One region of the Vibrio sp. QJM3NY_15 genome, then DNA from elsewhere that is predicted to be linked to it. Evidence: predicted binding sites of a transcription regulator. Region 1 holds the regulator's gene; the other holds the start of a gene.
The links. The regulator PurR, encoded in region 1, represses purine synthesis genes. The targets are predictions, from matches to a motif close to TNANGNAAACGTTTNCNTNA.
Positions count from the first base shown of each region.

Region 1 (5,536 bases):
GCACGCATGCGACGGATTAACACGTCGATGGTTCGATCGTTTGGAGCATCCACTCGGTGGCTGATCATGTTCAAAATACGTTCACGACTTAACACTTGGTTAGGGTAAGACGAAAGCGCAACGAGCAGCTCATATTCTGCTTTAGTCAGCTTAACTGGCTCACCGTTTTTACTTAAAGCACGACGAGGGATATCAAACGTCCACTCACCAAAACGAACCACAGATTCGTCTTCAGCTTCAACTGCCGTACCAACCGCGGTTTTGCGAGCCGCAGCAATACGCCAAAGTAAGTTTTTAACTCGAACTAATAACTCGCGAAGTTCGAAGGGTTTAGTAACATAATCGTCTGCGCCCATTTCTAGGCCTACAATTTTGTCGATGCTATCCGTGCGTCCAGTAACTAAAATAATCCCAATGTCCGATTGACTGCGTAATTCGCGAGTTAGCATCAATCCATCTTCGCCTGGTAAGTTGATGTCTAGCATAATGAGATCAACGTTGTTTTCTTCCAACACGTTTCTCATCTGAGCGCCGCTTTCCGCTTCGCTCACTGTGTAACCTTCGTTCTGGAAATATCCAACCAGCTTACTTCGGGTTACCACATCATCTTCTACGACTAATACGTGATAGCTCATCTACACCACTTTTCTTATTTAATAGTTTCAGTAACCATTCTATTCATAACTAGTAACAATTCTAGTGGTACAGCAGATAAAAGCGAGAAACATGAATATTTTTTGATACAAGACAATCTAAAACCTTGCTATTTATCGTCCATCGCAATTCAATATAGGCATTACGACTAACGAGTCACTTTGCGTTTAGCAAATAACCTTGTTATTGAGCCTTGGTGTGCTTATACCCAAATGACTTCGCGATGCTTGGGTATATAAACATCACAAGACTAAATCAGGATCTATGAAATGAAAGATACGAAAGCATTCAACGAACAAAGAGCTGAAATCTATTGGTGGCTATCAAGCTTGTTCGCTAAAGAGCTCACACAAGAAGAACTCGACCACTACCACTCTGTTGAGATCCGTTCTTTCCTGACTGGTTTAGGCGAAAACGAAACACTCAAGCCTGCGATTGATAAACTGGTAGACGCATTGAACCGTCTACAAACACGTGAAGATGCCCAACTAGAGCTGTCTGCTGACTTTTGCGATCTATTTTTAAAGACAGATAAACATGGTGCTCTACCTTACGCTTCAATGTATATCGGCGAAACGGGTCTATTAAACGACAAGCCAGCTAAAGACATGGAAGAGATCATGGCTAAGCACAACTTGGTAGTTAACCAAGATCTGAAAGAGCCAGCAGACCACATTGCTATCGAACTTGATTTCCTTGGCAATCTCATCATCCGTTCAAATGACACTGAGCTTGAAGAAGAATTAGAAAAATCGTTCACTGTTCAACAGCAATTTATTGAACATCAAGTCCTTACTTGGGTACCAAAGTTCAACGTTAAATGTTGTGAGATCGATTCATTCGGTTTCTATGCATCTGTGGCAACTCTTCTCGTGGCCTTCTGTAATCTGGACACTCAGTATTTAGCGGGTGAATAAGATTCGCTGATGATTAAGTAAACAAATTCAATAGAATGTGACAATTCACCCAGATTTCTGGGTGAATTTTATTGCGAGTAATTTCTAGTCAGTCTAAAATTGTGACCGCAAACGATAAAATATGAAACATTCACGAAATGCTATGCTTATTTAAGTTCAGAGCATTTCGGTGTTAAGACAAGCCGCTCAATAGCGGTTTTTTGTTTTTTAGCACTTTAGTACCCCAAAGAGCCCTACAAATTTAAGCTCTTAGTTAGGTAGCTTAACGGCTACTTTATTCCGTACTTTGGGAAAGTAGCTTCTAATAGGATAAAACCATGGCCACTATAAAAGATGTCGCTCGCTTAGCAGGCGTATCAACTACCACCGTTTCTCACGTAATCAACAAAACACGTTTTGTTGCAGAAGCGACTCAAGAGAAAGTAAATAAAGCCGTAGACGAGTTAAACTACGCACCAAGTGCTGTAGCGCGTAGCTTGAAATGCAATTCAACACGCACTATCGGCATGCTAGTGACTCAATCAACAAACCTCTTCTTCTCTGAAGTAATCGATGGTGTTGAAAGCTACTGCTACCGTCAAGGTTACACTTTGATTCTGTGTAACACGGGTGGTATCTATGAGAAGCAACGTGACTACATTCGAATGCTTGCAGAAAAACGTGTAGATGGCATCTTGGTTATGTGTTCTGACTTAACAGAAGAACTTCGTGGCATGTTAGATCGCCATGCTGATATCCCAAAAGTTGTCATGGATTGGGGCCCAGAAACCTCTCAGGCTGATAAGATCATCGACAACTCTGAAGAAGGCGGCTATCTAGCAACCAAGTACTTGCTAGAACGTGGTCACACAAAGATTGCTTGTTTAAGTGGCCACTTAGACAAAGCAGCATGTGTAGAACGCATCGCGGGTTACAAACGCGCACTCAATGAAGCGAAGGTGGCAACCGACGAAAAGCTCATCATTGAAGGTAACTTTGAGTGTGATACCGCTGTACTTGCGGCTGATAAAATTGCTCAGATGGAAGATCGCCCTACCGCAGTGTTCTGTTTTAACGACACAATGGCACTTGGCCTAATGAGTCGCCTGCAGCAGCAAGGTATTCGTATTCCTGAAGATATTTCGGTTATCGGTTACGACAACATTGAACTTGCGGAATACTTCTCTCCACCATTGACGACGGTTCACCAACCTAAGCGTCGTGTTGGTAAAAATGCATTCGAAATTTTGTTGGAACGCATTAAAGATAAAGATCATGAAAAACGTGTCTTCGAAATGCACCCAGAAATTGTTGAGCGAAGCACGGTTAAAACGTTAAATTAATTGATAAATCGAGTTTAATTTCATTAAGCGCACCTTTGAGTGCGCTTTTTTTATAAGCAGATAAAATAAACCCAGTTGCATAACACCAAGATCATTAATTGAAGCAATATCACATTTTGAAATATCAGGTGTGAGCCTCATTCAACAAAAACTTTATTCTATTCAGTCAGTCACGCACAGGGCAAACCACTCGAAAGAGTGAGACGCAAAGCTTCCGGCCTAAACCACTCGTTGGTATGGTAGCGGGGTTACCGATGGCAAAATGCGGTAATTACTAACAATTTAGTAATTTACGGCTTATTGACAATTTAATTGCAACATTTTGCTAATCTCTCGGACCTGCTTATTTGGTGGCGTAGTTCAAATACACCGAGATAGATAACATGGATAAACCGATACTAAAGGACTCAATGAAATTATTTGAGCCCCTAGGAAAAATAAAGTCACGCTCAATGTTTGGTGGATTCGGGCTTTTTGCTGATGACACGATGTTTGCTCTGGTTGTTAACGACCAGTTGCACATAAGAGCGGACAAAGACACAACAAAGCAATTCGAGCAACAAGGGTTTCGACCATACGTCTACAAAAAACGTGGTTTCCCTGTCGTCACAAAGTATTTCGCATTGCCGGAAGGCTTGTGGCAAGACCAAGAAAAAATCTTGCAGCTTGCTACGACGTCTTTGGGGTTTGCTAAAGAAGAGAAAGCTGAGCAATCTTCTGCTAAGCCAACTCGATTAAAGGACCTCCCTAACCTTCGACTCGCTACCGAGCGTATGTTAAAAAAGGCCGGGATCGATTCTGTAGAATGTTTATATGAATCTGGCTCTGTAAACGCATTTAACGCCATCAAGGAATCACATGCTTCCTCTGTCAGCATTGAGCTGCTTTGGGCGCTAGAAGGTGCGATCAATGGTACTCATTGGTCTGTTATACCGCAGCAACGTCGTGAAGAGCTTATCAGTCGCGTCAATTAATATTGTCAGTTCAAACTATCTACATAACTAAGCCGCATTCTTGCGGCTTTTTTTATACAAAAAAAGTAGCTCTCCTTTAAGCTAGAGAGCTAGCACTGGACTGGCTAAAAAGATGGACGGTAATAATATTTGTAATCAACTTTTACCATGGGTACAAAATTGATGGTTCCTGAAGAATCCATAATCTCTTTGACTTTAATAGAACCATTCTTGATTTCAAAAGATCTCACGTCTACCTTTTCAGAAGCTTGAGGAAGAATGCGACTAAGCTCAAAAGATTCTTTAGTATTCAAATCTTGCCATATTTTCTTTCCGTCTTCATAGGCTTGGTTTTCAGTAGATACTGTTTCACCTTTGAATATTTTTGACTCAGCGGCAACCCGGTGGTAAACACCAGCACCTGTTGCTTGAAAAGAGATAAGACCTGCAGTCGCAATAACAGTAATCAATGATAAAAATTTCATAGCTAACTCCTTAGTTTTATGCCTGAATCATTATCGGAACAACCTTTACGTCTCGATTGTTACGTATATAGAACGTACCAAGACCAAATGTATTTCAAATTCCTGTCACTTTTTATAGCCTTAAAATTTATTAAATAGAATTTGTTCAAGCAAAACAACCTCCTACCTTAGAAAGAAAAACACATCAGATCTAACATGTGTTTAACGTCGAACCTATCTGTCATCGGCCCATTCAAGGTGAAGTAGTCAGATGTATTTATAAAAATGGTCAGCAATCAAAAGCAAACTGACAGTTTTTTTATATCTGTTGAAAGTTAATCTATGCTTTGCCTGTCTATCTATACTAATTGTATGCATTGAAAAATTAGAGGAAGTATCAATGAGTAATAAAATGATATTGGGTATCGTATTGGTCGTAACCATCATCCTGTTAGGCGTCAATTTCGGCCAATACCTAACACTTGAGAATGCGAAAGCTCAACAAGCTGTTTTGAATGACTACATCGAGAGCAATTTTATTGCTGCTGCTGCGATTTACTTCGTCGCCTATGTCATGATTACGGCTTTCTCAATTCCAGGCGCTGCGGTTGTTACGCTGTTAGGCGCTGCCTTGTTTGGTTTCTGGAACAGTTTACTGCTGGTATCTTTTGCAAGTGCTATTGGTGCAACCCTCGCCTTCTTAAGTAGCCGTTACCTGTTACGTGACTGGATCCAAACTAAGTTTGGTGACAAGTTAGCAACCATTAACAAGGGCGTTGAAAAAGACGGGGCATTTTACTTATTCTCTCTACGTCTGATTCCTGTCTTCCCATTTTTCCTTATCAACCTGTTAATGGGGTTAACCCCAATGTCGGTAACTCGTTACTACATCACAAGCCAAATAGGGATGTTGCCAGGTACTGCGGTTTTCTTGAATGCTGGTACTCAACTCGCAGAAATTGATTCACTTTCGGGTATCGTATCTCCTTCAGTACTATTGTCATTTGCCTTGTTGGGGGTATTCCCAATTATTGCTAAATGGTTGATGAGTAAGTTTCGCTCAGCACCTGTGGCTGACTAACGTGTATAGCGGAATAACGTATATAGCTGACTAAAAGCCAAAGCCGAATAAGGTTCTATTTCAATGAAAATCTTCAGTGCATCGAATCCTACAGAAGCCCATATCATCTGTGGATTGTTAGAAAGTGAGAATATTGCGTGTGAAG
Region 1 covers NZ_CM173517.1:2,409,532-2,415,067, forward strand. Annotated here, with positions in the region: gene torR (two-component system response regulator TorR) at 1-635, opposite strand, end outside; gene torD (molecular chaperone TorD) at 924-1,571, shown strand; gene purR (HTH-type transcriptional repressor PurR) at 1,889-2,893, shown strand; cyclic di-GMP riboswitch class I at 3,064-3,149, shown strand; gene AC3CKG_RS10740 (TfoX/Sxy family DNA transformation protein) at 3,277-3,867, shown strand; gene AC3CKG_RS10745 (DUF3316 domain-containing protein) at 3,972-4,331, opposite strand; gene AC3CKG_RS10750 (TVP38/TMEM64 family protein) at 4,711-5,391, shown strand; gene AC3CKG_RS10755 (putative signal transducing protein) at 5,455-5,536, shown strand, end outside.

Region 2 (5,536 bases), 480 kb from region 1:
TACCCACTGAAGACGTCTTAGGTTTCGATACCAAGATGAGTTCTGCTCTTCACGCTTTTTATCCAACAGTTCTTCTGAACTTGGCATATAACGCGTGAGCATTGAGGTCTCTTTAGCCTGCTTGTGCTTTACAAACAAGGTTTCCGAAAGGTTCGAGCTCGTTTCTTCTGATTCAGACATTGGGACACTTAATAAGAAATGGTTGTTACTAATCATATAAAAAAAAATGACCCTATAAAGGGTCATTTCTCAAAAAACTAAGTTTACACTTATTTTGACTTGCGATTTACCGGCTCAACGAAGCTTAGGCTAGTATCCCAAGGTTGCTCAATCCATGTGTCTTGAGCGATATCAACGATGTATTCGTCTAACAAATCTGCGCCAGATGGTTTTGCACATACAGCGATCAATTTCGCTTTAGGGTACATTTCGCGAAGCTTGCGTGCAGTGTCACCACTATCAACAAGGTCTTCAACGATTAGGAAACCTTCGCCGTCACCTTCAGGAGCTTTAACGACTGTCATATCACGTTGGTGATCGTGGTCGTAGCTAGAAATACAAATCGTATCTACGTGACGAATACCTAGTTCACGAGCCAAGATTGCACCAGGAACCAAACCACCACGGCTTACTGCCCAGATACCTTTCCACTGTTCTGCTGGCATTTGCTTTTCAGCTAGTTGACGGCAGTAAGTCTGCATGTTGTCCCAAGTGATAACGAATTTGTTGCTCATAGTATAAAACCTAATAATTTTGTCATGTTATTAGAGGCTATGCCTTACATAGCCTCTTCAGCGATTAAGCAGAAATCTAGACGATTAAGCGAAAATGTATTTAAGAATAAAGATAACCGACATTACCCACACAGCAGGTGAAACGTCGCGACCTTTACCACTTAGCAGCTTAATTGCAGCGTAAGCGATGAAACCTAGTGAGATACCCTCAGCGATAGAGTACGTCAGCGGCATAAGCAGACATGTTACCACGACTGGTGCAGCTTCCGTAAGATCACGCCAATCAATGCCAACTAGGCCAGACATCATCAGAATTGCTACATAGAAAAGTGCACCTGATGTTGCGTAAGCCGGAATCATACCTGCAAGTGGCGAGAAGAAAAGAGCCAGTAGGAATAAGATGCCAACTACAACCGCGGTTAGACCTGTACGACCGCCTTCAGCAACACCCGCAACACTCTCAACGTAAGATGTCGTATTTGATGTACCTAGCAGTGCACCGATAGACGTTGCTGTTGAGTCAGCAAGCAGTGCCTTGTTTAGACGAGGCAGTTTACCGTCTTCTTTGATTAGGTTTGCTTTCGTTGCAACACCAACCAGAGTACCCGCTGTATCGAACAAATCGACGAACAAGAATGCGAATACGACTGAAATCATACCAATTTCAAATACAGCAGAGAAATCAAGCTGCATGAATGTCGGAGCTAGGCTTGGTGGTGTCGACATGATGCCGCCGTACTGAACGTCACCAATTGCAATGCCGATAGCCGTGATTGCTAGAATCGCAATCATTACCGCACCTTTCACACCGCGATGAACAAGAGCAATAGTCAGGAAGAAACCAAGCGCACCTAACATTGGCGCAATCGCAGTGATATCGCCAAGTGAAACCTTAGTCGCTGGGTTAGAAACAACGATGCCTGCATTGCTAAGCGCGATAAACGCAAGGAAAAGGCCGATACCCGCAGAGATACCAACACGCAGAGACATAGGGATCGAGTTGATAATCCATTCACGGATCTTAAAGATACTTAAGAAGATGAAGATTACGCCTGATACGAAAACCGCTGCCAAAGCAACTTGCCACGTATAACCCATACCCATTACAACAGCGTAGGTAAAGAATGCGTTCAGACCCATGCCTGGAGCTTGCGCGATTGGGTAGTTAGCAACAAAACCCATGATGAAACAGCCAATAGCGGCCGCTAAACAGGTTGCTACAAATACAGCGCCATGGTCCATACCAGCATCAGCTAGAATCATTGGGTTTACAAAAATGATGTAAGCCATTGTTAGGAAGGTTGTTAGACCTGCGATGATTTCAGTGCGCACATTGGTGCCATTTTCACTGAGTTTGAATAGCTTTTCGAACATTATCGAATCCTATAAGGGTAAAAAGTAAACGGTTGCGTAATCGATTGGCTGTGGATTATAAAGTTATCAAATAACAAATTCCAGATAGAATTAAGGCTCTAATCGATATTTATCAGAATGCCGTATGAAACAAAGCGATTAAAAACGAAGACTGGAATGAAAAATAGTCATTAAAAACAATAAATTAAGCAAGATAAATACGATGAGATTACTTGGCTATTTTTTAAACCATCAGTTATTTTCATTGAGAATGTAGCCATCAAATTCTCAATTTAAACCCACAAGAGATGTGTATTTTTCAACAGGATCAGTAATAAGGCGCAAATTGATATTTTAGCGTTTAAAAAACAACCGCTGAGAATGGTAGAAAAAGTGGTGAATTGACGCGGTAGGGAAAAAGTAGCAGGCAAAAAAAACGCCACTCAATACTGAGTGGCGGTAGAATCTGTCAACCAAAAGGGTTGTAAAAGAATTCCAATATATAGGGGTGAACAAAACTGTTCGAGTTACATGCTTGTGGTATTAGTAACCAAAGCTTGTAGGGTATGCAAAGTTGCTAGTGTAAACAGAGCTGTTAAGCCAGAACATTGCAGATGGTAAACCTTTCATAACTATCACCTTAATAAATCAATAAAAAACGAATTTGATTTCTCGGTTCCTTGGAGGCGATAAAACGGACTCATCCTTTGAGCATTTACTCTTCACTTCAGAAGTTGGTTATTAATATACCCGAAAGAAAGAAGATTACAAGTATTTTTTGCCATACGTCACACTTTTGACTAATTATGGTTATTTAAGAAACTTTATTTTGTAATTAAATTACAAAACAGACTTAAACAAACGTTTGCTTACACTTTTTATAAGCATCAAAGCGCTTAATAATGATCAGATGGACAAGATCGCTTTCAAAATTTGAGCTATTTGAAGTTTAGAACCGCTACTCGTCAAAACGCTCAAGTGGTATGCTGTTGCCATCAAAACAGACCCATATTTTAGATTTTTATTCTAAGGTTTTACCTATAGAAATCCTAAATATATGGTTACCAAATAAAAAAGGAGTCATCCGTGTCTGAATTCCATTCTGAGATCAGTAAATTATCCCCTGCCCCTATTTGGCAGTTCTTCGATAAGATTTGCTCAATCCCACATCCATCTAAGCATGAGGAAGAGCTAGCTCAATACATTATTGCTTGGGCAACAGAGCAAGGTTTAAATGTACGTCGCGACCCAACGGGTAACGTATTCATTACTAAACCTGCAACGCCAGGCATGGAAAACAAAAAAGGTGTTGTACTACAAGCGCACATCGATATGGTTCCACAAAAGAACGAAGACACGGTTCACGACTTCGCTAAAGATCCTATCCAGCCATATATTGATGGTGAGTGGGTTACAGCAAAAGGCACAACACTGGGTGCTGATAACGGTATGGGTATGGCTTCTTGCCTTGCTGTACTGGCATCAAACGAAATCAAACATGGCCCTATCGAAGTTCTACTAACAGTAGATGAAGAAGCAGGCATGACTGGTGCGTTCGGTCTTGAGGCAGGTTGGTTAGAAGGTGATATCCTTCTTAATACCGATTCAGAGCAAGAAGGCGAAGTGTACATGGGTTGTGCTGGCGGTATCGACGGCGCAATGACATTTGAAATTGCACGTAACGCAATCCCAGCAGATTTCGTAACACGTAAGCTAACGCTAAAAGGCCTAAAAGGCGGTCACTCTGGTTGTGATATCCATACTGGTCGTGCAAACGCGAACAAACTGCTTGCTCGCTTCCTAGCGGGTCACGCAAAAGAGCTAGACCTTCGCATCGTAGAATTCAAAGGTGGTAGCCTTCGTAACGCTATTCCTCGTGAAGGCTTCGTAACGGTTGCGGTTCCAGCAGCAAACCAAGAGAAACTGGCTTCGCTATACAACTACTACACAGAGCTGCTTTCAACAGAGCTAGGTAAAGTAGAAGACAGCATCGTGACTTTCAATGAAGAAGCTTCTGTAGAAATGGGCGCACTTGCGTCAGCAGACCAAGCTCGCTTTATCGCGGCACTTAACGCATGTCCAAACGGCGTGATTCGTATGAGTGACGAGATTGAAGGTGTTGTTGAAACGTCTCTAAACGTAGGTGTTATCACAACAGAAGAGAACTCAATCACAGTGCTTTGCCTGATCCGTTCTCTTATCGATTCAGGTCGTAGCCAAGTAGAAAGCATGCTTCACTCTGTTGCTGAACTAGCAGGCGCTAACATCGCGTTCTCTGGTGCTTATCCAGGTTGGAAACCAGACGCAGATTCAGAAATCATGCATATCTTCCGCGACATGTACGAAGGTATCTACGGTCACAAGCCAAACATCATGGTTATCCATGCTGGTCTTGAATGTGGTCTATTCAAAGAACCTTACCCGAACATGGATATGGTTTCTTTCGGCCCAACCATCAAGTTCCCTCACTCTCCAGATGAGAAAGTGAAGATCGACACGGTTGAGCTATTCTGGAACCAAATGGTTGCGCTACTTGAAGCTATCCCAGAAAAAGCATAATTCGATAAGCTGTGTTTGTTCAATGAATCGTGCTTTTCAATAAATAGTACTTTTCAGTAAACATCGTTTATCCGAGACAAAATAAAACAGGTACTCAATGAGTACCTGTTTTTGTATCTAATCTTTGTAATGACTATTTGTGACTAAAGAAGTAATACCAATCACAGTAAGTAAGTGTTCAGAAATAGCGTAGGAAAAAGGCTTGAGAACAAGGCGTGATTTTCTGATAAGTAGTTATTCTACAATCAAAAATCACAACGCAGTTATCGAGATTTTTAACAAGCTAGGGTGACCAGTTATTTACTACGATTGGTATAACTAAGCGCGTGTAGCCGCGTAGCTCTCTAGCTCATCAATTGAAGTTTGTGCCACAACTGCACCATCGATGAAGTACGTCACCATCTCGCCATCGCGAACACCGATTAACGTCGCACGCTCACCAGATTGGTAAGTAATATCCATTTGGATCGTGTTTTCATCAATCTGTTGCATTTGACCTTTCTCAATCACATCAGCACTCGTAATTGGGCCTACAGGCGCTTCCGTTAGAGACGGATCCAACTGATGGTTGATGTCTAGGTATGTATCAGTCTTTGTATCAAAGATGTGCGGAGAACCAGTTAGTGGGTTGCTACCAGTCCAGAACTCTAGTGAGTTGAATACCAGGTAATCGGCAGCAACTGTTAGGCCGTAAGCAGGCGCTAGTAGCATGTTCAAGCCACCACGTGCGTAACGGTTATCAACAGCCTTAACGTTAAACTTCATTAGGTAACCGGTTACTGCGTTACTACCAACACAGCCAGATAAAGCGACAGAAACCACCGCCAGTGCAACGACTTTTGAAATTGTTTTTTTCATTTTTATCTCGATATATGAATTTGGCCGCCAAA
Region 2 covers NZ_CM173517.1:2,886,493-2,892,028, forward strand. Annotated here, with positions in the region: gene frsA (esterase FrsA) at 1-180, opposite strand, end outside; gene gpt (xanthine phosphoribosyltransferase) at 270-734, opposite strand; gene AC3CKG_RS12865 (NCS2 family permease) at 819-2,108, opposite strand; gene vcdP (small protein VcdP) at 2,631-2,717, opposite strand; gene AC3CKG_RS12875 (aminoacyl-histidine dipeptidase) at 3,174-4,646, shown strand; gene AC3CKG_RS12880 (DUF3332 family protein) at 4,965-5,504, opposite strand.
Region 2: AC3CKG_RS12865 (NCS2 family permease) is a predicted target of PurR. The motif match lies at 2,129-2,148, and genes of this name have one in related genera.